Labrenzia sp. VG12: one gene and its partner. The protein of the gene in region 1 interacts with the protein of each later gene in a pairwise test. Links are inferred from orthologs where the notes say so. Each region holds a gene or a part of one and is shown on either strand. Other genes may lie near its edges. The genes, in order: CHH27_RS22025 and CHH27_RS05385.

Region 1 (6,112 bases):
GGTATCCCACCGCCAGTCCGGATCCGCAAAACAGGTCACACCACCATGAACACGGTGCCGGGGCGCGCAGGTCTTCCAGTCCCTCCGGCCCTCAAGAAGCGATCGGCCCACAGCCGTCAGACTGAAAACGGACTTGCCCCAGTTGCTCTCGTCAAAGCCGGTCGTGTCGCTTTCAACAGCCGGTTCGCCGGCGTCCCGCAAGCGCAGCATCGTGCCGAGGAACATCAGATCGCCGTGATAGGGGAGGCGATCGCGTTCCATCAGGAATTCCCGGAAGATCTTTCCCCATGGCCTGGGCCCGCCTTCAAGTATTTCCAGAATGATCTGCTCGGTGCAGGCAAGTCCGTTGCTGGCGGAGGGCAGTTCAGCCAGATAGCGCAGGATGGAGCCTCTCAGATAAGGCAGCGCGCCACTTCGCCCCGCAAGCTCGAACAGTGGTTGAGGCGAGGTTTCGCCAAAAGCCTGCCAGGCATCGACCGCAAGGGGATAGGCAGCTGTCGGCACGGGCCGGCGCTGGTCAAACATGTGCCGGAGCGCCGTGGGGGACAGCTGTCCGATCCCGATAAACTTCGAGATGCCCGGAAACCTGTCGAGACTGATCAGCTCGACTTTCCGCTTGTAGGCACCGGAAGCGTAGAGGGCGCAAAGCAGCTTCACCAGAAGGCACTGGTCGTAGGGGTCATGTTCGAACCAAAGCACGATCCGGCCATAGTCGCCTGCTTTTGCAAGTCGCTCTTCGGCTTGTCGCAAGACGTCAATCGTATCGGCATAGGTTTCACCGGGATACTCAGTGGCGATGAACTGCGCCCGTGTTTCCAGCGCTTGTGCGCTGCTGGTAATGGGGCCCTGACAGACAGGATCGGCGAACATCAGGAAATCGCCATCAAAGCCTGCCCGCTTGAGGGGAGCTTCGATATCGTTGCCGCATCGGATATGCAGGGTCGGCAGGTCGGCATCAGGGGCAGCTCCGCCGGATTCAATGGCGCTTCTGGCGGCGGTCATCTGATCAACGTGCCGCTTCAGCGCGGGCCAGCTGGACAATCCGGCTTCCCGGGCAATGGTCAGTTGGGCGTCGGTCAGCTTGAGTGCGGCCAGGTCCAGGGATGCGAATCTCGGATGATGCGCCTTCAATCTGGAAACGGCGTCCGTGTCGCCGGCGCGTGCCGTATCGCGCAAGCTTTTTGCCAGGCGCTTCTGGCGCTCAAGATCCAGTGCCAGATCGTTGGAACTCAACAGGGGAAGGGTTTGCGCGTCGCGCATTTGGTCAGTCATGAGGACTCCCGGACTCGGTTCTGTCCAGCGTCCGCATCTCCGGATCGAGCGGGTGTCGGATAAAGGGAGCGCCTCGGCGCTCAGGTATCAGGGCGTGGAAACCTTTCCGCGGACCGGAGGCCCCGCCCAGGGCCTTGCGGCACGCTAGTCTCAGTTCAGATCGATTGCAATAGGAGAAAAATCGGAAATCCGGGCTTGTGAAACGGCGCGCAATAAAGAGCATTGTGCGTGTTGGAAATTTTGATCTTTGTCTTGATTCCGACGTTCACAGGCGTATCGGGCGATAAGCCAGGATTTTGTTCGCGACGGCTTCAACGTCTGTAGTCTCGTCTGCCCGCACGAACTCGGTTGAGTGAAAGATGTAGTCAGACCAATCCGGATCCAAGGTGTTTTTGGATATTTGGCAAAACAACTCGTCGGACTCTTCTTCAGTCAGCTTCGAACAGAGCAATCTTTCAAGGGCGTCAGCGAGTTCTTTTTTGGAGTACATTTGCTTTGAAAAATCGAATTCGGATCGGGTTTAAAGAGACATGAGACTATAGCTGCCTGGGTTCTGTGGCTAGGAACGAACCGAACTTTCTGGCTGAAAATCCGCCAAGTCCAGTGCAAAACCAAAAACGGCCCGGAAAAACCGGGCCGCTTCATATCAGTTAGCAGATTTCAATTGTCAGAGGATGCTCTGACCGGTCTTCTGCCAATCGGCCAGGAAGGCATCCAGACCCTTGTCCGTCAGCGGATGCTTGACCAGTGCCTTAAGCGTTGCCGGCGGCACGGTGGCGACGTCGGCACCGATGATGGCGCAGTCCTTAACGTGGTTTGCGGTGCGGATCGAAGCAGCCAGGATTTCCGTCTCGAAGCCGTAATTGTCGTAGATCACGCGGATCTCGCGGATCAGCTCCAGACCATCGGCATGGATGTCGTCGAGACGACCGATGAACGGCGAGATATAGGTCGCGCCGGCCTTGGCGGCGAGCAGCGCCTGGTTGGCGGAAAAGCACAGCGTGACGTTGGTCTTCGTGCCTTCTTCGGTCAGCTGTTTGCAGGCTTTCAGGCCGTCAAAGGTCAGCGGCAGCTTGATGACCACATTGTCTGCAATGGCGCGCAGGACATGGGCTTCCTTGATCATGGTGTCGAAGTCGGTCGCAGCGACCTCGGCGGACACATCGCCTTCGGTGATGGCGCAGATCTCGGCGATGACTTCCTTGAAGTCGCGGCCGGACTTGGCGATCAGGGACGGGTTGGTGGTGACACCGTCCAGAAGACCGGTGGATTCCAGTTCCTTGATTTCGGCGGTGTCGGCCGTGTCGACGAAGAATTTCATGCGATTGTCTCCCTGTGGGGGCCCCGTTTCCCGGCTTCAGCCGGTCGCCGGACCTTGTCGTCGGCGATCGGGGCTAAACGATTGAATGGTCAGCCGCGCTCTCTTTACCCTAGGATGATGACAAGAAGAACCCCTGATTCTCCGGTGGAGGAAATTTTTGTGGTACGTACCTCAGAAATTGCAGGCCTTGAACCGTGGCTGATATCCGGCAAAGTCCTGCGCTGGCCGAGTGGCGCGGGACCCCATCCGCTTCGGCATTGTGCAACGAGGGCGAGGACCTGATTCTCCGTGCTGTTTGACGATCCGGACTTCCAGGAGACGATTGCCAGCGTGCTGGTGCCGGTCGCCGTGCCCAGGGCCTATACCTACAAGGTTCCGCCAGGCAAGACGGTGGTGCCGGGCACCATTGTGCGGGTGCCGCTCGGCCCGCGTGAGGTTGTCGGCGCCGTCTGGGACGGAGAGCCGGACGCCGCGATCAATCCGAAGAAACTGAAATCCATCACGCATGTCTATGAGGAGACGCCGCCGCTCGATGCCGACCTGCGCCGGTTTGTCGACTGGGTCGCCGGCTGGACCCTGGGCGCGCCGGGCATGGTGCTGCGCATGGTTCTGCGTTCCGAAGAGGCATTGGAACCGGAAGCCCCGGTTCCGGGCGTGCGCCGGATCGAGGGCGCGGAACCCGATCGCATGACGCCGGCACGCGGCCGGGTGCTGGCAACGCTGGAGGATGGTTTTGCCTGGACCAGGAGCGGTCTGGCCCATGCGGCGGGTGTGTCTTCTTCAGTCATTGACGGACTGCTGAAACAGGAAGTGCTGGAAACGGTGATGATGCCGGCCGCACCCCCATCACCGAAACCTCAGCTCGACTATGCGCAAAAGGACCTGACCAAGGCACAGCAGGCCGCGGCGGAAGGGCTGGTGTCCTGTTTCGACAAGGGGGGCAGTGTTGCTCTGATCGACGGTGTCACCGGGTCCGGCAAGACCGAAGTCTATTTCGAGGCAATTGCCGAGGCACTTCGGCGCGGCAAGCAGGCCCTGGTGCTGCTGCCGGAAATCGCGCTCACCGAGCAGTTCCTGCGCCGCTTCGAGCAAAGATTTGGCGTCTATCCGGCCGAGTGGCATTCGCAGATCACGGTGAAGAACAGGTCCCGGGTCTGGCGTGGGGTTTCCAGTGGCGATGTTCGCGTTGTCATCGGCGCCCGCTCGTCGCTCTTCCTGCCCTTCAGGGAACTCGGCCTGATCATTGTCGACGAGGAACACGACGCGGCCTTCAAGCAGGATGACCGGGTGCCCTACAGTGCCCGCGACATGGCCGTCGTCCGCGGGCATCTCTCCGGCTTTCCGGTTGTGCTCGCCTCGGCGACGCCTTCGGTCGAAAGCATGGTCAATGCGGATCTTGGCCGCTACCGCCTGTTCGAGTTGCCGGAACGGGCATCCGGTGCGGCCCTGCCGGATCTCAGCGCGGTCGACATGCGCCAGGACGGCCCGGAACGGGGACGCTGGCTGGCGCCCGAACTGGTTCATGCCATCAAGGACACCTTCAACGACGGCGGTCAGTCGCTTCTGTTCCTGAACCGCCGCGGCTATGCACCGCTCACCCTGTGCCGGACCTGCGGCCACCGGTTTCAGTGCGCCCATTGCAGCACCTGGCTGGTGGAACACCGGTTCCAGAAAAAGCTGGTCTGTCACCATTGCGGTCACACCGAGCCGGTGCCGCAAGCCTGCCCGTCCTGCCAGAGCACCGACAGCCTGGTTGCCTGTGGGCCCGGCGTGGAGCGAATCGCCGAGGAAGTCTCCGATCTTTTCCCGGACGCCCGCACGCTGGTTCTGTCATCCGACATGGCGGGCGGGCCGGAACGCCTCAAGCGGGAAATGAAAATCGTCGAGGAAGGCGGCGCCGACATTGTCATTGGCACGCAGCTGGTCGCCAAGGGCCATAATTTTCCGAAGATGAAGCTGGTCGGCGTGGTCGATGCGGATCTGGGCCTGGCCCATGGCGACCCGCGCGCGGCAGAGAAAACCTTTCAGCTGCTCGCCCAGGTGACGGGCCGCGCGGGGCGCGTGACCGGTGGCGGCAAGGGCATCCTGCAGACCTACAACGCCGATCATCCAGTGATCCGGGCGTTGCTGGCCAGCGACAAGACGGCCTTCTACCAGGCCGAGATCGACTCCCGCCGGGCTGCCGGCCTGCCGCCTTTTGGCCGATTGGCCGCTGTCATCATTTCCGGGCCGGACCGCACCTTTGCCGAAGGGTATGCCCGCGCGCTCGCCCGTGCGGCGCCCGAAGACACGGCCGTGACCCTGCTCGGTCCGGCGGAGGCGGCACTGGCGATGGTTCGCGGGCGCTACAGATTCCGTCTCCTGGCGATGGCCCCGCGCCAATTCGACCTGCAATCCTATCTGCGTCAATGGCTTGATGCTGGCCCCAGACCCACGAAGGGGCTGCGCCTGCAGGTGGACATCGACCCGCAGCATTTTCTGTGAGGGGTGGGGCAAGTCGCCTGAGCTTTATACCAACCACCTTCGTCATTGCAGGGCCTGACCCACTGCTGTCCGGTTAAGCAGATGCATCTGACCGTATATAGGCTTCGCTGCTTGTTCCAGTCTCCCCCTCCAGGGGGGAGACTGGAACAAGCGGCAAGGCGCTGCGTATCCAGGATTGGAACAAGCGTAAATATCGACGATGAATCAATGATCTGTTGAAACTGGGTCGACTTAAACCGGACAGCAGTGGGTCTGCCCCTGCAATCCATGCCGGTGCGCGTCCTCCAATTCGGGATGGGAAACGGCATGGATCCCATGGTCGAGCCATCGGATGACGAATGACGAAAAGACGCGATCGTTCTGCCGCTTCAAGGTCGCCTGTTGTTGTCCGCATCCAGCGTGTTCGATTGCGGCCCGCGATTGCCCGTTCTCCCACGTCGTGGCACCCTTCACTGTTACTTACCCGGGAGGGATTGCCGATGACATACGTTCAAGGGTTTCTGGCGCCGGTGAAAACGGCAAGGAAGGCGGAATATGCAGAAATAGCCGAAAAATCCTGGGCGCTGTTCCAGGAATACGGTGCGATCGGCTGTTGCGAGGGATGGGGCACGGATGTGCCGGACGGGGAAGTGACGTCCTTCCCGCTGGCGGTCAGGAAGGAAGCGGACGAGACGGTGGTCTTTTCCTGGATCCTGTGGCCGGACAAGGCCACGGCCGATGCCTGCGTCGCAACGATGGAAAGCGATCCACGCTGGGAGGAGGCCATGCCGAATGCCTCGGAGGTCTTCAGTTTGAAGCGCATGATTTTTGGCGGCTTTGAGCCTTTGATCGAGCGCTGAGGGCGCCTTTGCCAGGCAAAGGGCCGTGGAAGTGGGCAGAAAACAGCCCCAAGGCCCGAATTCGGCAGTGCCGCACAAAACCGTCTAAAGGTTTAGAGAGCCACCGAAGCCTTGATTGGAAAGGCTTTTTGCGGCCGCCCCGCAAAAAACACCAAGGAATCCGCACGAACAGTCTTTAGGTGAAGTTGCACAGCGG
Region 2 (16,366 bases), 3.6 Mb from region 1 along the record:
GCTGCGCTCGGCAGCGGCGTTGACCCTGTCGAGATTGTTGACGAAATCGGCGATCCGCGGGTCGTTTATGTCGTAACGCAGGCGCGCGACATTCAACTCAGCGATATGAAACCCTGACATTGACCGTCACTCCGCAGCCTGTTGCGCCGCGGCTCGTTTGTCGGCATGGGCCATCAGACCGTCTCGCACCCAGGCACCATCCTCCCAGGCCTTGACCCGCGCGTTCATGCGTTCGCGGTTGCAGGGCCCGTTGCCCTTCAGAACTTCAAAGAACTCCGACCAGTCCGGTTCGGAGAAGTCGTAGCCGCCCTTCTCTTCATTCCACGTCAGCTGGTCGTCCGGAATACTGAGACCCAGATATTCGGCCTGCGGCACGGTCTGGTCGACGAATTTCTGGCGCAGTTCGTCATTGGTATTGATCTTGATCTTCCACGCCATCGACTGGGCGGAATGAACCGAATCCTTGTCGGACGGTCCGAACATCATCAGCGACGGGTACCAGAACCGGTTGAGCGCATCCTGGGCCATGCGGCGCTGCGCCTCAGAACCTTTCGCCATCTTCATCATGATGTCGTAGCCCTGGCGCTGGTGGAAGCTCTCTTCCTTGCAGATCCGGATCATCGCCCTGGAGTAAGGCCCGAATGACGTGCGCTGCAGCGGCACCTGGTTCATGATCGCCGCACCATCCACCAGCCAACCGACAGCACCGATATCGGCCCAGGTCAGGGTCGGGTAGTTGAAGATGGAGGAGTATTTCATCTTGCCGGCATGAAGAAGCTCGATCAGCTCGTCCCGGCTAACCCCCAGCGTCTCCGCCGCGCAATAGAGATATAGGCCATGTCCGGCCTCGTCCTGGACCTTGGCCAGCAAAATGGCCTTGCGCTCAAGGGTTGGCGCACGCGTGATCCAGTTGCCCTCCGGCAGCTGTCCGACGATTTCCGAATGGGCGTGCTGACCGATCTGGCGAATGAGCGTCTTGCGATAGCCTTCCGGCATCCAGTCGGTTGGCTCAATCTTCTCGCCGCGATCAATACGCTCCTGAAAAGCCCGCTCTTCCGCGGACATCTCCGAAATGTCACGGACCTTGTCCGCGTCGGTTTTCACCATCTGTGCGTACATGACCCCTCCTCATGCCATGTGAACCTTCGAGGAGAGTAGCGCACAATACGTCACAGAAAAAGTTTCTTTTTGATTTTTTGTGTGATGTTTTGAGTCCAACGCCACCAACATCGGTAAATCTGACCTGATCAGGACGTTGCGGAAAGGGTTTCCAGTCGCCTTCTGACGGCGTCAGGCTGTACGGGCAATGGACCGTTTCTGTCGAAGAGATGTTCCCCGATGAAGGTATCGGCCGGCACTGACAGTTGCCGGTAAAGATCTGCAAACAAGGTTCTCGCGGCGAAGCCCGGCCAGTCGTCGGGCAGAACCGTCTTCGGCAATCTCGGATCGCGCAGTTTTATGTCGCGATAGGCATGGACAAGAGCCAGCCGGTATTGAAGCGCGGTTTTCGGTGGGACGGTTTTGCTCACCAGGCGCTGCATGTCCAAAAATGTCTCTGAAAACAACGCATAGTCCCGCGCTAGATCCTTCAGACGAAACGCCTGAAAGGCGAGTTCTCTCAAGCTCTCCGTGTCGTCTGCCAACACACTTGCCCGAAACGGCAATCCCAGACGCGGCCGGTCCGGCCGGTTTGCGGCCATGAACATGTTGCCGCTGATTTGAACGAACCCGCTTCCAAGGAGTTCGGACTGTTCGGCAGCGCTTGTGCACAATGTGAGGATCCAGTCGCAGTCGGCCTCGGCCGGGCCGAAAAACAGGTCAGCCGCAAGGTGGTATTCCTTTCGGGCAGCAGCGGTCAGGCCATAAAAACTGCGCCGCCCTTCCCGCTCGCCCTTGAGCTGGCCCTTTGACACCAACCGGGACACGGCGGTCCGCACGAGGGATTCGTTGACGCCGAAATCCGCGCAAAGAGTAATCAGATCACCGATCCAGAGTACACCACCGCGCGGCTCAACGATGTCTCCATAGATGGTCACGATCAACTGGGCGGCCTTGGGCGGAAGAGGACGCAGAAAGTGATTGGCCGAAGTGTCCCTGATATCGAACATTTGAATCCTGTTCCGAGTGCAATGGCAGCAGATTACCCGGCGCGTTTGCTCAATCCAAGTGCGGCGGTGCGCTCCTTTTCGACGCAAGACGCTTTTGCTTGCGCAGGCGATTTTGTAACGTTATAGGATTACGCGTTATAAAATTACACACTCACGGATGATCCGCATGACTTCCTCGTTTTCTCGTCCATTGAACCGTCGCAGGAAATCCAGCCTCATGGCGTCAGCTGCCGGTGGTGCCCTTCTGGCCATGTCCGCGAGCGCGCTCGCTGATGCACCTTCTGTTGTCACGTCCATCAAGCCGGTCCACTCGATTGCCGCCGCCGTGATGAAGGGCGTTGGCGAACCAGTCATTCTGATAGACGGCGCCGCCTCCCCGCACGGCTTTGCGTTGAAACCAGCACAAGCGTCCCAGCTGCAAAACGCCGACGTGGTGTTCTGGATCGGTCCGGACTTGAGTGCGTCGCTTGAAAAGCCGATCTCCTCCCTCGCGGCAAGCGCCGATATTGTCGAATTGATCAATGCACCCGGTGTTTCCCATCTCGGCATCCGGGAGGGCGCCAATTTCGACGCCCATGATCACGACCATGGACATGGCGACCATGCGGAAGCTGAACATGGTCATGACGATCATGAAGAACATGCCGACCACGATGATCATGGGCATGACGACGACAAGCATGCCGAAGCCGAGCATGGTCACGACGACCACGATCATGAAAAACATGCCGACCACGATGACCACGGGCACGACGACGACAAGCATGCCGAAGCCGAGCTTGGTCACGACGATCATGATCATGATCATGATCATGATCATGAAAAGCATGCCGAAGCGGACCATGACCATGAAGGGGAACGCGACGCCCATATCTGGTTGAACCCGGATAACGGCATTGCGATCGCCGCACAAATGGCGGCAACGCTGTCCAAGGTCGATCCGGACAATGCGGCGACATACCAGAAAAACGCACAGGCCTTCTCGGAACAGATCGAAGCGCTTGAGCACGATCTGGAACATGACCTGGAACCGGCAGCAGGCAAGGCGTTTATCGTGTTTCACGATGCCTACCACCATTTCGAACATCATTTCGATGTCGAAGCCAGCGGTTCCATTACCCTGTCGCCGGAAGCGCTCACAAGCGCCGAACGCGTCGACCAGATCCGGCATCAGATCAAGGACCTGGGCGTAACCTGCGTGTTCCAGGAACCTCAATTCGATGCCAAGCTCGTCGATGTTGTCATCGAAGGCAGCGATGCCCGCGTTGGAACGCTGGACCCGCTTGGCACCGAGCTGCAAAACGGACCGGACCTTTATCCCAATCTTCTCAAAGGTCTGGCAGCGTCTCTAAGCAGTTGCCTGGGTGGCGAGAGCTGACAAAAAACCGCCGGTCACTGACCGGCGGTTTTCTTTTGGAATGCCTTTTGGGACAGCTGGCGTCAGGACCTTGCCTTGGCGCGCAGGGTTTCCGTCTTCTCCAGCGCTTTCAGCAGATGCCGGTCCCGATCGTAGATATCGGAATAGAAGGCGATCGATCCGTCCAGATCCGGCCAGGCTGTGAAATAGGACACATAGACCGGAATGTCGCCGGTTACCTTCTCCTGCTCGTTCTGGCCTGCGGCGATGCGCGAGGTCACATAATCTTTCGATTTACCGAGCACCGCGGCTGCCATCGCTTTCGGGTCGTGAAGCCGGACGCAGCCGTGACTGAACGCTCTGACATCCTTCTTGAAAAGGCTCTTGGCCGGCGTGTCGTGCATGTAGATATGGTGCTTGTTCGGGAAGAGAATCTTGACTTCACCGAGGGCATTCGAGCGCCCGGGATACTGGCGCACATTGATGCTTTGCTGCTTGCTGGCAACCGCGTACCAGTTGACCGACGCAGACGACACCTTGCGTCCGCCTGGCGTTGACACTTCATAGCCGGCACGGTCCAGGTAACTCGGATCCTGCGCCAGTTTCGGCAGCATCTCATTGACGATGATCGAATAAGGAACGCCCCAATAGGGGTTGTATTCAACGATCTCGATCTTGTCGTAGAAGAAGTTGGTCTGGTTGGATTTCTTGCCGACAACCACACGCATCTGCAGCGGATCTTCGCCTGGTGCGCTGTAGGTCGCGGTGAAGGCTGCCTGGTTGATGAAGACCTTGCGCTCTCCGAGCTCTTCCGGAATCCAGCGGCTGCGCTCCATCGCAAGTTCAACCTTGGCGATCTTGGCAGCATTGGTTTCACCGACCATGGCCTTGATGGTGTTCTTGCCAACGATACCGTCCGGAGTCAGCTTGGCTTCCTTCTGGAAGGACTTCACCAAGGCTACCAGTTCCGGCGTGTAAACCTCACCGTCCACATAGGCGGCAAGCGTTTCGGCGTGAGTCGTCTTCAGCTCTTCCGATGCGATCTTGGCAATCGCCGCGACAATGTTCTTCATCTCCGGGCTGGACTTGCCGGCTTTCAGGAACGTGCCGGGCGCAATCACGATCTGGTCCGCTTCCTCGTCTTCTGCCCGCAGACGCGCAAGTTCTTCCTTCAGCGCCTTGAAATGCGCATTTTGCGGCTGATGAGAGGCAAGGTTTGCGCCGACATTGCCGGACCCGTTCAGGATTTCCAGCGCAGCTACGAGATCCACTTCGTGCCGTGGCAGATCGTGGTATTGCGAAATCCGGTTCGGATCGACCCGGCCGCGGGTGGCATCGAGAACATAGGTCAGGGCCGCCGCGCTCAGTTCCATCTCAAATCGCATCAAGGCCGCGTCGCGTGCCTCACCTTCAAGCCCGGCGGTCGCCGGCAGTGCCACGAAATAGTCAGCCGGGTTGAGCGCGAACTGTGCTGCGTCGGCCAATGCACGACGCAGTTCAGCCGCTTTTACGGTGGCCTTGCCATCCTCGATCCAGACGAAGTCCGGATGCTCACGATAATAGGCGATCAGCGCCTCGCCGACTTCCGGCAATGTGGTCAGCGTCATGTCCTTGAGCGCTGGACGGGCCTCATCAAACGCCGTCAGAACCAGGGGGGCAACCGGTTGAGCATCGGTCTGAGCCGACTGGGTTTCCAGATCCGTTCCATCGGTTTCAGACGGCTGGACTTCCGCCGTCTTCTTCTCCGACAGCTCGGCAAGAGAAACCTTTTTCCAGGCGTCCGCCGTGTAGTTCAAATAGCGCGGCGCAGAAACCTTTACCCGGGTCGCCTGCTGGCGCAGCTGTTCCTGGCGTTGCTGCTCCTGGGCACGGCGCTGCTGTTCCGGATTGAACAGGCGCTGGAAGAAATTCTGCGCACTGGCTGTGTCGACTGTCGTGACGCTGAACCCGGTGGCAAGCACCGATGCTGTCAGGGCAACTTTCAGAGACTGCCCGAAGACTGTCCCTCTCCGCCTTTCCGGCAGGGTCAACCCGGTGTCTCGTTCCCGTCCAAAGTCTCTTTTGTTTCTTGCGCGCATTGCCAACATCCGAAATGTTTTAATCGTTGAGACCCGTCACCACGCCCGCCGTGACCAGCCGTAAATTTTCCCTGCCTTGGCATCCAATCCATGCCGCCGCGCTGTCTGGCGCTGGTGGCAGTGAAGGACCCTGTTCCGCAGCGGCTCTCGGCCCAATGGGCCCAACCAGCTCAAATGACCTGCGGATAGGGGTTAATACTACAACAGGCTTGTGCAGTCGGTTAAGGCCAAGTGTCATACACAGCTTTTGAAATCACGTCGGTGTGACGATATTGCCGCGTCCACACCACCCTAAAATAGAACCGCTACTCGCCCTACAGCTAAAAGTCGATTTCATTAGGCGAAAACTGGCAAGGCCTGTCAGGAAGAGGCCGGGATTGTAGCCGACCTCCGGACATTCGGCGCTGACGTGACAAGCATCACGACTGCTTCAGATCGGCCAGCCTATAACCTGGCTCACAAGAACGTGAACGTTCCGCCGGAGTGAAAGATGCCGTTCCAGTTCAATGTCGGAGATCATGTGTCGCCCGTCTTGAAATACAAGAAGTTCAACGCCTCGCAGTATTCACAACTGAAATGGGCGCGGTCCAAGCTGTTCAAAATGGTGCAGAACAACCCGTCCTGTAACGCCTATTTCCGAACGCTGCCGAAGGGCCGCAGCCTGACCAGTCTCATCAACGACAGTCGCATCTGGGTCAATTACGGACCGACGATCTCGCCGCTGCACGGAGAGATCCATGCCCCATCCGGGGAAATCGCCGTTGGAGACCGGGCGTTCAACATGGGGCGCTGGATGGTGCTTGCAACGCTCATTCACGAGCTGGCGCATTATAACGGCGCGCCGATCACAGGCGGCAACACGAGTGCAGAAGAAGCCGTTTATCACTGCGGCCTCGGCACACCGAAAGAATATTATGGCGGCGTGGATGATCCGCGCACGCCTTATGATCCAACAATCGGCGGCTAAACTGGAAACCGGACGGCCTCATGCGGCCATCCGGCAAAGCGTGTCAAATCAGAACGGAATTTCGTCATCCATCGGGCCGCCGCCGCCACCGGAGGGACCGCCATAACCACCACCGCTGGAACCGCTGCCATAGCCGCCGCCGCTTCCGCCACCGCCGAAGCTGCCACCAGAGCCGCCACCGAAGCCGCCTCCGCCGCCGCCCTGGCTGTCATTGCCATAGTCCGGAAGACCGCCGCCGGCACCGGCACCTTCACCGCGGCCATCCAGCATGGTGAGGTTTGAATTGAAACCCTGCAGGACCACTTCCGTGGAATACCTGTCCTGACCGGATTGGTCCTGCCATTTGCGTGTCTGCAACTGGCCTTCGAGATAGACCTTGGATCCCTTGCGCAGGTAACTCTCGGCAACCTTGCAAAGACCTTCGTTGAAGATCACCACACGGTGCCACTCCGTTTTCTCGCGACGTTCGCCGCTGTTCCGGTCGCGCCAGGATTCTGACGTAGCGATCCGCAGATTGGCGATCGGTCGCCCGTCCTGGGTTCGCCGAATTTCCGGATCGGCCCCAAGATTGCCGACCAAGATGACTTTGTTGACGCTGCCCGCCATTCTGCACTCCTGTTGTTCTCTTTCAGCGCTGCCGAACCGCCTCTGCAATCCGGCCGTTCATTATCTTGTTTCCTTGCGCTGCCAGCCTTGCTGCTAGAAACCAGAACCCTAGCGGCCCGCCAACCGCCTCGCCTTCATTTTCCGGCACCTTCACCCATTTTCCACAAGGCAGCACCGGTCGAAGGACTGACAATCCTTGCCGAGGCAACAGTTTCGGCAGCAGCACCACCACCCCTGATTGCACCTCGTTACAGTTTGCCCCGCTTTTGTTCCCCTGCGTCAATTTTTTTGTCAGGACGACAAGGCTCACCGCGTCACGCTTCGGCACCGCTGCAGCGGAGATCTTCCTGACGCAACCTGGGCTATGTACTTGTTTTGTTCTTATCACTTCTGTACAACCGATTCAATTGGTCGATGCAGGGAAAGCCGGAATTTGCTGCCACTCGACCACGCCCTGCTGGAAGCGCAGCGCGAAACTGCTATATCGGTGCAAACGGACGGTTTGGTGACCTCACATCCAGGCGTCCGCGACGTTGTTGACGGCGTCACGCAGAAGATCAGGAAGAATGGCAATGACGACATCCAAAGGCGCAAAGCCGGATGACAGCTGGAAAAACGACCCCACCAAGATGCTCAGCATTCGTGGCGCAAGGGAACATAACCTGAAGGGGGTCGATCTCGATCTGCCGCGCAACAAGCTCATCGTGATGACCGGTCTGTCCGGGTCGGGCAAGTCTTCCCTGGCTTTCGACACGATCTATGCCGAAGGCCAACGCCGGTATGTGGAAAGCCTGTCGGCCTATGCCCGGCAGTTTCTGGAAATGATGCAGAAACCGGATGTCGACCAGATCGATGGCCTGTCTCCGGCCATTTCGATCGAGCAGAAGACAACGTCCCGGAACCCGCGGTCCACCGTCGGCACCGTGACCGAAATCTATGACTATATGCGCCTGTTGTTCGCGCGCGTCGGCATTCCCTATTCACCCGCCACGGGACTGCCGATCGTAAGCCAGACAGTCAGCCAGATGGTCGATCGTGTGCTTGCCCTGGACGAAGGTGCAAGACTTTATCTGCTGGCCCCAATGGTCCGCGGCCGCAAGGGCGAATACCGCAAAGAGCTGGCCGAACTCATGAAGAAGGGCTTTCAGCGGGTCAAGATCGACGGCACCTTCTATGAGATTGCCGATGCCCCTGCCCTCGACAAGAAGTTCAAGCACGACATCGATGTGGTCGTGGACCGGCTTGTCGTGCGCGATGATATCGCCGGCCGGCTTGCAGATTCCCTCGAAACGGCGCTGAAGCTCGCCGACGGCATCGCCATCGCCGAATTTGCCGACAAGACCGACGAGAACGGCGACCCGGAGCGGCTTATCTTCTCTGAGAAGTTTGCCTGCCCGGTGTCCGGTTTCACCATTGCGGAAATCGAACCGCGCCTCTTTTCGTTCAACAACCCTTTCGGCGCCTGCCCAACCTGTGACGGCCTGGGCACGACCCTTGCGTTCGAGGAAGACCTGGTCGTTCCGGATCATTCCCTGTCGCTGCGCGAAGGGGCCGTGCTGCCCTGGGCCAAGACCGGTTCCACCTCCCCTTATTATGCCCAGACCCTGGAGGCCTTGTGCAGTCACTTTGACGTCTCCATGGCAACGCCCTGGAAGGACCTTCCCGCAGAGGTTCAGGACGCGATCTTGCACGGCACGGGCAAGACCGCGATCGAGTTTGTTTATGACGACGGCGTCCGCTCCTACCGGACTGAGAAGACCTTTGAAGGTGTCATCGGCAATATTGAACGGCGCTGGCGCGAAACGGAATCGACCTGGGTGCGGGAAGAACTGGCCCGCTTCCAGTCGGACCACGCCTGCCCGGCCTGCAACGGCTTCCGCCTGAAACCGGAAGCACTGGCCGTGAAAATCGCCGGCAAGCACATCGGAGAAGTGACCGAATACTCCATCCGCCAGGCCAGCGACTGGTTTGAAACGCTGCCGGGCCAGCTCAATGAAAAACAGACCGAGATTGCCGGCCGCATCCTGAAGGAAATCCGCGAACGCCTGAAGTTTCTCAATGATGTCGGACTGGAATACCTGACCCTGTCACGGGCCTCCGGCACGCTGTCCGGCGGTGAAAGCCAGCGCATTCGTCTGGCCTCCCAGATCGGATCCGGGCTCACCGGTGTGCTTTACGTTCTCGACGAACCGTCCATTGGCCTGCATCAGCGCGACAATGCCCGGCTTCTGGAAACGCTGAAGCACCTGCGCGACCTCGGCAACACCGTGATTGTCGTGGAACATGACGAAGATGCCGTCCTGACGGCCGATTATGTGGTGGATGTCGGTCCGGGCGCCGGTGTTCATGGCGGCGAAGTCGTTGCCAAGGGCACACCGGCGGAAGTCATGGCAAACCCGGCGTCCCTCACAGGGCAATATCTGTCCGGTGCAATGATGATTTCGCGCGCGGATGAGCGCAGGAAAATCAACAAGAAGCGCCAGATTTCCGTGCGCGGCGCGCGCGGCAACAATCTGAAGGACCTTGATGTCGACGTGCCGCTGAGCACCTTCACCTGCGTCACGGGCGTTTCTGGCGGGGGCAAGTCCACCTTCCTGGTCGACACGCTCTACAAGGCCGCGGCACGGCGTCTCAACGGCGCTCGCGACAATCCGGCTCCGCATGACCGCATCGAGGGCCTGGAAGTGCTCGACAAGGTGATCGACATTGACCAGTCGCCCATCGGGCGGACACCGCGTTCGAACCCGGCCACATATACCGGGGCGTTCACGCCGATCCGCGAATGGTTCGCCGGCATGCCGGAAGCCAAGGCGCGCGGCTATCAGCCGGGCCGGTTCTCCTTCAACGTCAAGGGGGGCCGCTGCGAAGCCTGTCAGGGCGACGGTGTCATCAAGATCGAAATGCACTTCTTGCCGGACGTCTATGTCACCTGCGACGTCTGCAAGGGCAAACGCTACAATCGCGAGACGCTGGAAGTTGAGTTCAAGGGCAAGTCGATCGCCGATGTCCTCGACATGACCGTGGAGGAAGCCGCCGAGTTTTTCTCAGCCGTTCCTTCCGTGCGTGACAAGATGGAAACCCTTGCCCGGGTAGGTCTTGGCTATATCAAGGTCGGTCAGCAGGCGACAACGCTTTCCGGTGGTGAGGCGCAGCGGGTCAAGCTCGCCAAGGAACTCTCCAAGCGGTCCACGGGCCGGACGCTCTATATCCTGGATGAACCGACCACTGGGCTTCACTTCCACGACGTTGCCAAACTGCTGGACGTGCTGCACGAGCTGGTCGACCAGGGCAACACCGTTCTTGTGATCGAGCACAATCTGGAAGTGATCAAGACGGCGGACTGGATCATCGATCTCGGCCCGGAAGGCGGCGATGGCGGCGGCACCGTTGTCGCGGCCGGGCGGCCGGAGGACGTTGCTGAAGTCCAGGCGAGTTATACCGGTCAGTTCCTGCAGGAACTGCTGCAGCGCCGGCCTCAGCGCGCTCCGGATGCGGCCGAATAAACACCCGACCTGAAGTGCCCCAACGGCAGAACCAGTTTGCAGCGCACACTGGCTCTGCCTTTTGTTTTCATGACACTTTTTCGAATCACCTGCGCAAAGCATCTTCAATTTTTGCTGCATTGCACCACATGCATATCAGACTTGCAGATATGGCACTTCTTTAAATTCGGGCGGTGAAATATATAGGGATCAACAACGGCGCGGAACGCAGCTGCGTTTCGGTAAATAAGGAAAAACAAAATGTTCGACACAGTGCGCCAACGCTACAACAACTGGGTAAGCTACCGCCGCGCGGTTGACGAATTGTCCCGCCTTTCCCAGCGTGAGCTCGCCGACCTCGGCATCAGCCGGAGCGACATCAAATTCGTCGCTCGCCGTCACAACGGCTGACACATATAGAATCGCGTCCCTAGGCATCCTCCTCCCAGCCGACGGGCGTGTGACACGCAGGGCATCCTCCTCCCAGCCCTGTCACGTCGAAACGACGCCCGTCAGTACCTCCTCCCACTGGCGGGCGTTCGTTTGTCTGGCGTTTGGATTTTCTTCCTGACCTTCCCGACCTCCGCTAGCCATGAAGCATCCTTGCTGAGCATGTGGTGACAAATACGTGCGTGCGACAGACGTGCCGGCGTAGCTTCGGTTTGCGCTTGCGAACTTGTCACCTCAAGCGAAGAGATACAGACCTGCCAACGCGGTGCAGAGCCGCCGATTGCCTTCCAGTTCAGGAGGGCTTTTTCCGTTTCAGATAGCCCAACCCTTCGCATATGCAGCATGAAATGCGCGCAGCTATGCGCCAGGCGGGATCAATTATGGATCAATTAGCGGTTTAACCGTTTATAAACCTGCATTTTCTGCATAGCTGCTTCGCGATTTCCCCTCTACCTCGCAGTGCACAATATCCCTATCTTCCAGTCATCAAGACGAACGGGCCAGACGCCGATCCGCGGTGCCATGGCCAAGAGATAAAGCGAAAGGCCTAAAGCATGATCGATACTGTTGTTCGCAAATTCAACAACTGGAAACGCTTCCGTCAGACCTATGACGAGCTGTCCAACCTGTCCAATCGTGAACTGAACGACCTGGGCATTGCCCGCGGCGACATTGCGCATTACGCGCGCCAGTCCGCGAAATAAAAAGTTTCGCAGTCCCGCGGCATCCTCCTCCCAGCCAACGGATTGCAAAGCCTGCGCCCCTTCGGGGACGCAGTTTCATAAAAACGCTCGCCGGATCCTCCTCCCACCGGCGAGCGTTTTTTCGTTTCTGCCCCCTGAGCTGCCGTGATCCCGCTGCCATCGTTGCGCAATGCGCCGGTAATCTGTATCAGGGCTGCAAACTGTTGTTTGGCCTGCTCCGCTGGAACCTGGTTTCATCCGCGCATGCCCGCTTATTCCAGGGAACAAATATGAGCCCCATTCATGTCATCGGCGGCGGTCTTGCAGGCTCCGAGGCTGCCTGGCAAATCGCACAGGCCGGTCTTGACGTTGTGCTGCATGAAATGCGGCCGGTCCGCAAGACCGACGCCCACCAGACGGACGGACTTGCCGAACTGGTGTGTTCCAACTCCTTTCGATCCGATGATTCCGAACAGAACGCAGTAGGATTGATCCACCACGAATTGCGCCAGCTTGGCTCCCTGATCATGGCCTGTGCCGATGCCCATCAGGTTCCTGCCGGCAGCGCGCTTGCCGTGGATCGGGACGGGTTTTCCGACGCGGTTACCAAGGCCCTTGAAGATCATCCGCGCGTGACGATCGATCGCCAGGAAATTGCCGGTCTGCCTCCGGCGGACTGGGACAAGGTCATCATCGCCACCGGCCCGCTCACGTCGCCTGCCCTGTCCCAGGCTGTTCTTGAAAAAAGCGGCGAGGACGCGCTCGCCTTCTTCGACGCCATTGCACCGATCGTCCATTTTGACAGCGTCGACCTGTCGAAAGCCTGGTTCCAGTCGCGCTATGACAAGGTAGGCCCCGGCGGTACGGGCAAGGACTACCTCAACTGTCCGATGGACAAGGACCAGTACGAGGCCTTTATCGACGCGCTACTGACAGGCGACACCGCCGACTTCAAGGAATGGGAAGGCACACCCTATTTTGACGGCTGCCTGCCGATTGAAGTGATGGCCGCGCGCGGGCGCGAGACGCTGCGCCACGGGCCGATGAAACCCATGGGTCTGACCAATGCGCACAATCCGGACGTCAAGGCCTATGCGGTGGTGCAGCTGCGCCAGGACAACGCGCTCGGCACGCTCTACAACATGGTCGGGTTTCAGACCAAACTGAAATACGGTGCCCAGGCCGACATCTTCCGCATGATCCCGGGCCTGGAGAATGCCCAGTTTGCCCGCCTTGGCGGATTGCATCGCAACACGTTCCTCAATTCACCGAAGGTTCTCGACGGCTCGCTGCAGCTGAAGGCCGCCCCACGTCTCAGGTTTGCCGGTCAGATCACCGGCTGCGAAGGATATGTGGAATCGGCCAGCGTCGGCTGTCTCGCCGGCCTGTTCTCCGTGATGGAGGCAAATGGCCGCGAAATCATTGCACCACCCGAGACCACGGCAATGGGCGCCCTTCTCGGCCACATCACCGGGGGGCACATTTCGCGCGATGACGGTGCCGGGAAACCGAGCTCCTTCCAGCCGATGAATGTCAATTTCGGCCTGTTTCCGCCCGTGGAGGCTCCCACTAAGGATGAGACCGGCAAACGGCTGAAAGGCAAGGACAAGGCCCGGGCCAAGAAGCTGGCCATGACCAGCCGCGCAAAGACGGACTTTGCCGTCTGGCAAAGCAAACTCGGTTTGAAAAAGGAAGCCGCGGAGTAGGTGCGCGGTTTTCCATGATGCGGCTTGCCAGGCGAGCGGCAGATCAAATCCTGGAGAGCGCTCTGCCGCTGGCGCGCCACAACAGCCATTGACGCCTGAGTTGGGACAGTTCAATCACCTGTTTCAACGGATCATGCCGAGGCGCTTCCAGCTTTTTCAGGAAGGGCTCCACGAGAACAAGCGGCAAAAAGGCATTGTCGCATTCCGGCGGAACGGAACCGGCGGCTTGCTGCACCCGGCTCAGATGATGGCGGACATGACTACGCAGCTCTGAAAGGACTGCCCCGAGCTCAGGTGTGGTTTCCGCTCGAAACACGGTCTCCACATCAAGGTTGTGACGCTCACAGACATCCTTCGGCAAATACATCTGCCGTCTGGAGCCGTGCCACGGAAGCGCCCGCATCAGACCGGTCAGTGCATAGGCCACGCCGGCATGGCCGGCAGCCGTGGCCGTTTCCGGGTCCTTGCCGCCGTTCAGGACAAAGCAGGCCAGCTGGATCACGCCGGAAACGGTTTCTCCGGCATACCCCTCCAGATCGTTCAGGCTCGGCATCTGATCGTTGTAAAGATCAAACACCCGCGCTTCGGTCATCGCCACCAGTCCCTTTTTCGGAAGCTTGTAGCGGTCTATGGTCTGGAGCAAGGCATTGGCGACAGGATTGGACGCGGCAGCGCCGTGTTCCGTGCCTTCCAGGAGATCCCGCCACCACTGCAGGCGCATCTCGCCCGGCAAAGGTTCGGAGACAAGTTCCCGGATGCGCGCGATTTCGGCGCTGAAAGCATAAAGAGCCATCAGTCCGGAACGATGCGTTTCGGGCGCGAGCAAAGCACTCAGATACCGGTCTTTGTCGAACCGGCGCACAATGTCCGCTGCGTGATCGAAATCGGTGGTCATGACCGCCATATGGTTCGCGCGAGTGCTTAGTCCACCGCCAAAAGCGCTGTGGCAACGGCCCTGTCTTCGGACAAGAGGACATTGTAGGTGCGGACGGCAGCTCCGGTCGACATGGGATCGGCCAGGATCCCGGCCGCCCGGAATCTTTCCTTGAGTGCCTGCGGCAGGGGCCGAAGGTCCTTGCCGGTACCGATCAGAAGAACTTCGATGTCTTCGTGTTCCTCGAAAACCCGTTGAAACGCTTCTTCGCTCAGCTCTTCCGGACTGGACAGATGCCAGCCGTAGATGCCGCTTGGAACGCATAACAGCGATCCGCGATGAGACATGTCCGCGAACCGGAAACCGCCATTGCCATAGGCATCCAGCGGCGCCCGGCCCGGAAAGTGTGCGTCACGAATTTCCATCGACCGCCCTTGCTCAGGCCGAGGCCTTGGCCTCAGGGCCTGCCTTGCCGTCATCGTCCTTCTTGGTCAGGGCGTCCGGACGCAGGTTGAGAAGGATCAGGAACGGTGCTGCCAGGAAGATCGAGGAGTAGGTGCCGATGACAATGCCGAAGATCATCGCCAGCGTGAACGACTGGATCACCTCACCGCCGAAGACATAAAGTGCAATCAGCGCAAGCAGCGTGGTGACGGAGGTCATGGTCGTTCTGGACAGTGTCTCGTTGATCGACTGATCCAGAATGTCCTGCAGCGGGCGCTTTTTGTACTTGCGCAGATTCTCGCGAATACGGTCATAGACCACGACGGTATCGTTGAGCGAATAGCCGATAATGGTCAGAACGGCCGCGATACTCGACAGCGAGAAATCCAGCTGCAGCAGCACGAATAGCCCGATTGTGATCACCACATCGTTGGCGGTGGTCAGGATCGCCCCGATGGCAAAGTGCCATTCAAACCGGAACCAGATGTAGAACATGATCGCCAGCAGCGAGGCAATCACCGCAATGGCGCCGGCCTGGGCCAATTCGCCGGAAACACGCGGTCCAACCACTTCAACGCGGCGGAAGTCGACATTGTCGTCGGCAAAGATCGTGCGCACCCGCTGCACGACCGATTGCTGGGCGAGTTCGCCGCCCGGCTGCTCTTCGACACGGATCAGAATGTCGTCTGACGCGCCGAATTCCTGAACCTGAACATCGCCGAGATTGAGCTCGGAGAGTTCGGAGCGGATCGCACCGATATCGGCCGGCCCATCGGTCTTGATCTCGATGATCGTACCGCCCTTGAAGTCGATGCCGTAATTCATGCCAACGGTGAAGAAACCGGCCAGTGAAGCAATCACCAGCAGGACGGACAGCGGAAAGCTTACCTTCCGCAGCCACATGAACTTGATATGCGTGTTGTCCGGAACGAGTCTCAGCAACATGTGTTTGTCTCCCGGATCAAATCGGCAATTTGGACGGACGGCGCTGGCGGATCCACAGAGCCACAAGCAACCGGCTGAAGGTGAAGGCCGAGAAGACCGTGGTGAAGATCCCGATTGCCAGGGTCACGGCAAAGCCGCGCACGGGCCCGGAACCGAGCTGGAACAGAATGACGGCCGCGATCAGCGTGGTGATGTTGGCATCAAGAATGGTGCCAAGCGCCCGGCTGTAGCCGGCATCAATGGCTGAAATCACCGATCGCCCTGCCCTCGATTCCTCGCGTATTCGCTCAAAGATCAGCACGTTGGCATCCACCGCCATACCGATGGTCAGGACGATGCCGGCAATGCCGGGCAATGTCAGCGTGGCCTGAAGCAAGGTTAGCGCCCCGAAAATCAGGAAGATGTTCGACAACAGCGCCAAGTCAGCAATCAAACCGAAACGGCCATAGGCCAGGATCATGAAGACAATCACGGCGGCGCCTGCAATGATCGAGGCAATCCGTCCGGCCTCGATGGAGTCGGCGCCGAGGCCCGGGCCGATGGACCGCTCCTCAATCACGGTCAGCTTTGCCGGCAGAGCGCCTGCCCGCAGCAAGACAGCAAGATCGTTTGCGCTATCGACCGTGAAGTTTCCAGAAATCTGACCGGAACCACCGGTGATCGGTT

What was found.
Region 2: the proteins of CHH27_RS22025 (region 1) and CHH27_RS05385 interact in binary tests that used the Escherichia coli proteins (3 or more experiments, as listed by UniProt). The link is inferred for Labrenzia sp. VG12 from one-to-one orthologs.

Annotation. Positions count from the first base shown.
Region 1 is NZ_CP022529.1:4,745,709-4,751,820, forward strand. Bases 2,498-5,479 are described here. They hold CHH27_RS22025 (primosomal protein N'), read left to right. Parts: upstream 2,498-2,881; coding sequence 2,882-5,077; downstream 5,078-5,479. Other genes in these bases: fsa (fructose-6-phosphate aldolase), read right to left, coding at 2,498-2,593. Outside these bases: CHH27_RS22010 (DUF1835 domain-containing protein), read right to left, coding at 1-1,272; more of fsa, read right to left, coding at 1,940-2,497; CHH27_RS22030 (DUF1428 domain-containing protein), read left to right, coding at 5,557-5,916.
Region 2 is NZ_CP022529.1:1,173,288-1,189,653, reverse strand. Bases 5,338-8,038 are described here. They hold CHH27_RS05385 (single-stranded DNA-binding protein), read right to left. Parts: upstream 7,117-8,038; coding sequence 6,559-7,116; downstream 5,338-6,558. Other genes in these bases: uvrA (excinuclease ABC subunit UvrA), read left to right, coding at 7,689-8,038; CHH27_RS27555 (hypothetical protein), read right to left, coding at 7,139-7,426; CHH27_RS05390 (hypothetical protein), read left to right, coding at 6,034-6,510; CHH27_RS05395 (murein L,D-transpeptidase), read right to left, coding at 5,338-5,543. In the rest of the region: CHH27_RS05415 (DUF3291 domain-containing protein), read right to left, coding at 1-120; 1,2-phenylacetyl-CoA epoxidase subunit PaaA, read right to left, coding at 127-1,119; CHH27_RS05405 (PaaX family transcriptional regulator C-terminal domain-containing protein), read right to left, coding at 1,248-2,108; CHH27_RS05400 (zinc ABC transporter substrate-binding protein), read left to right, coding at 2,326-3,486; more of CHH27_RS05395, read right to left, coding at 3,549-5,337; more of uvrA, read left to right, coding at 8,039-10,619; CHH27_RS05375 (DUF1127 domain-containing protein), read left to right, coding at 10,860-11,009; CHH27_RS05370 (DUF1127 domain-containing protein), read left to right, coding at 11,603-11,752; methylenetetrahydrofolate--tRNA-(uracil(54)-C(5))-methyltransferase (FADH(2)-oxidizing) TrmFO, read left to right, coding at 12,022-13,437; CHH27_RS05360 (phytoene/squalene synthase family protein), read right to left, coding at 13,481-14,341; CHH27_RS05355 (Mth938-like domain-containing protein), read right to left, coding at 14,359-14,736; protein translocase subunit SecF, read right to left, coding at 14,750-15,700; protein translocase subunit SecD, read right to left, coding at 15,717-16,366. UniProt on the Escherichia coli protein: Plays an important role in DNA replication, recombination and repair. Binds to ssDNA and to an array of partner proteins to recruit them to their sites of action during DNA metabolism. Acts as a sliding platform that migrates on DNA via reptation.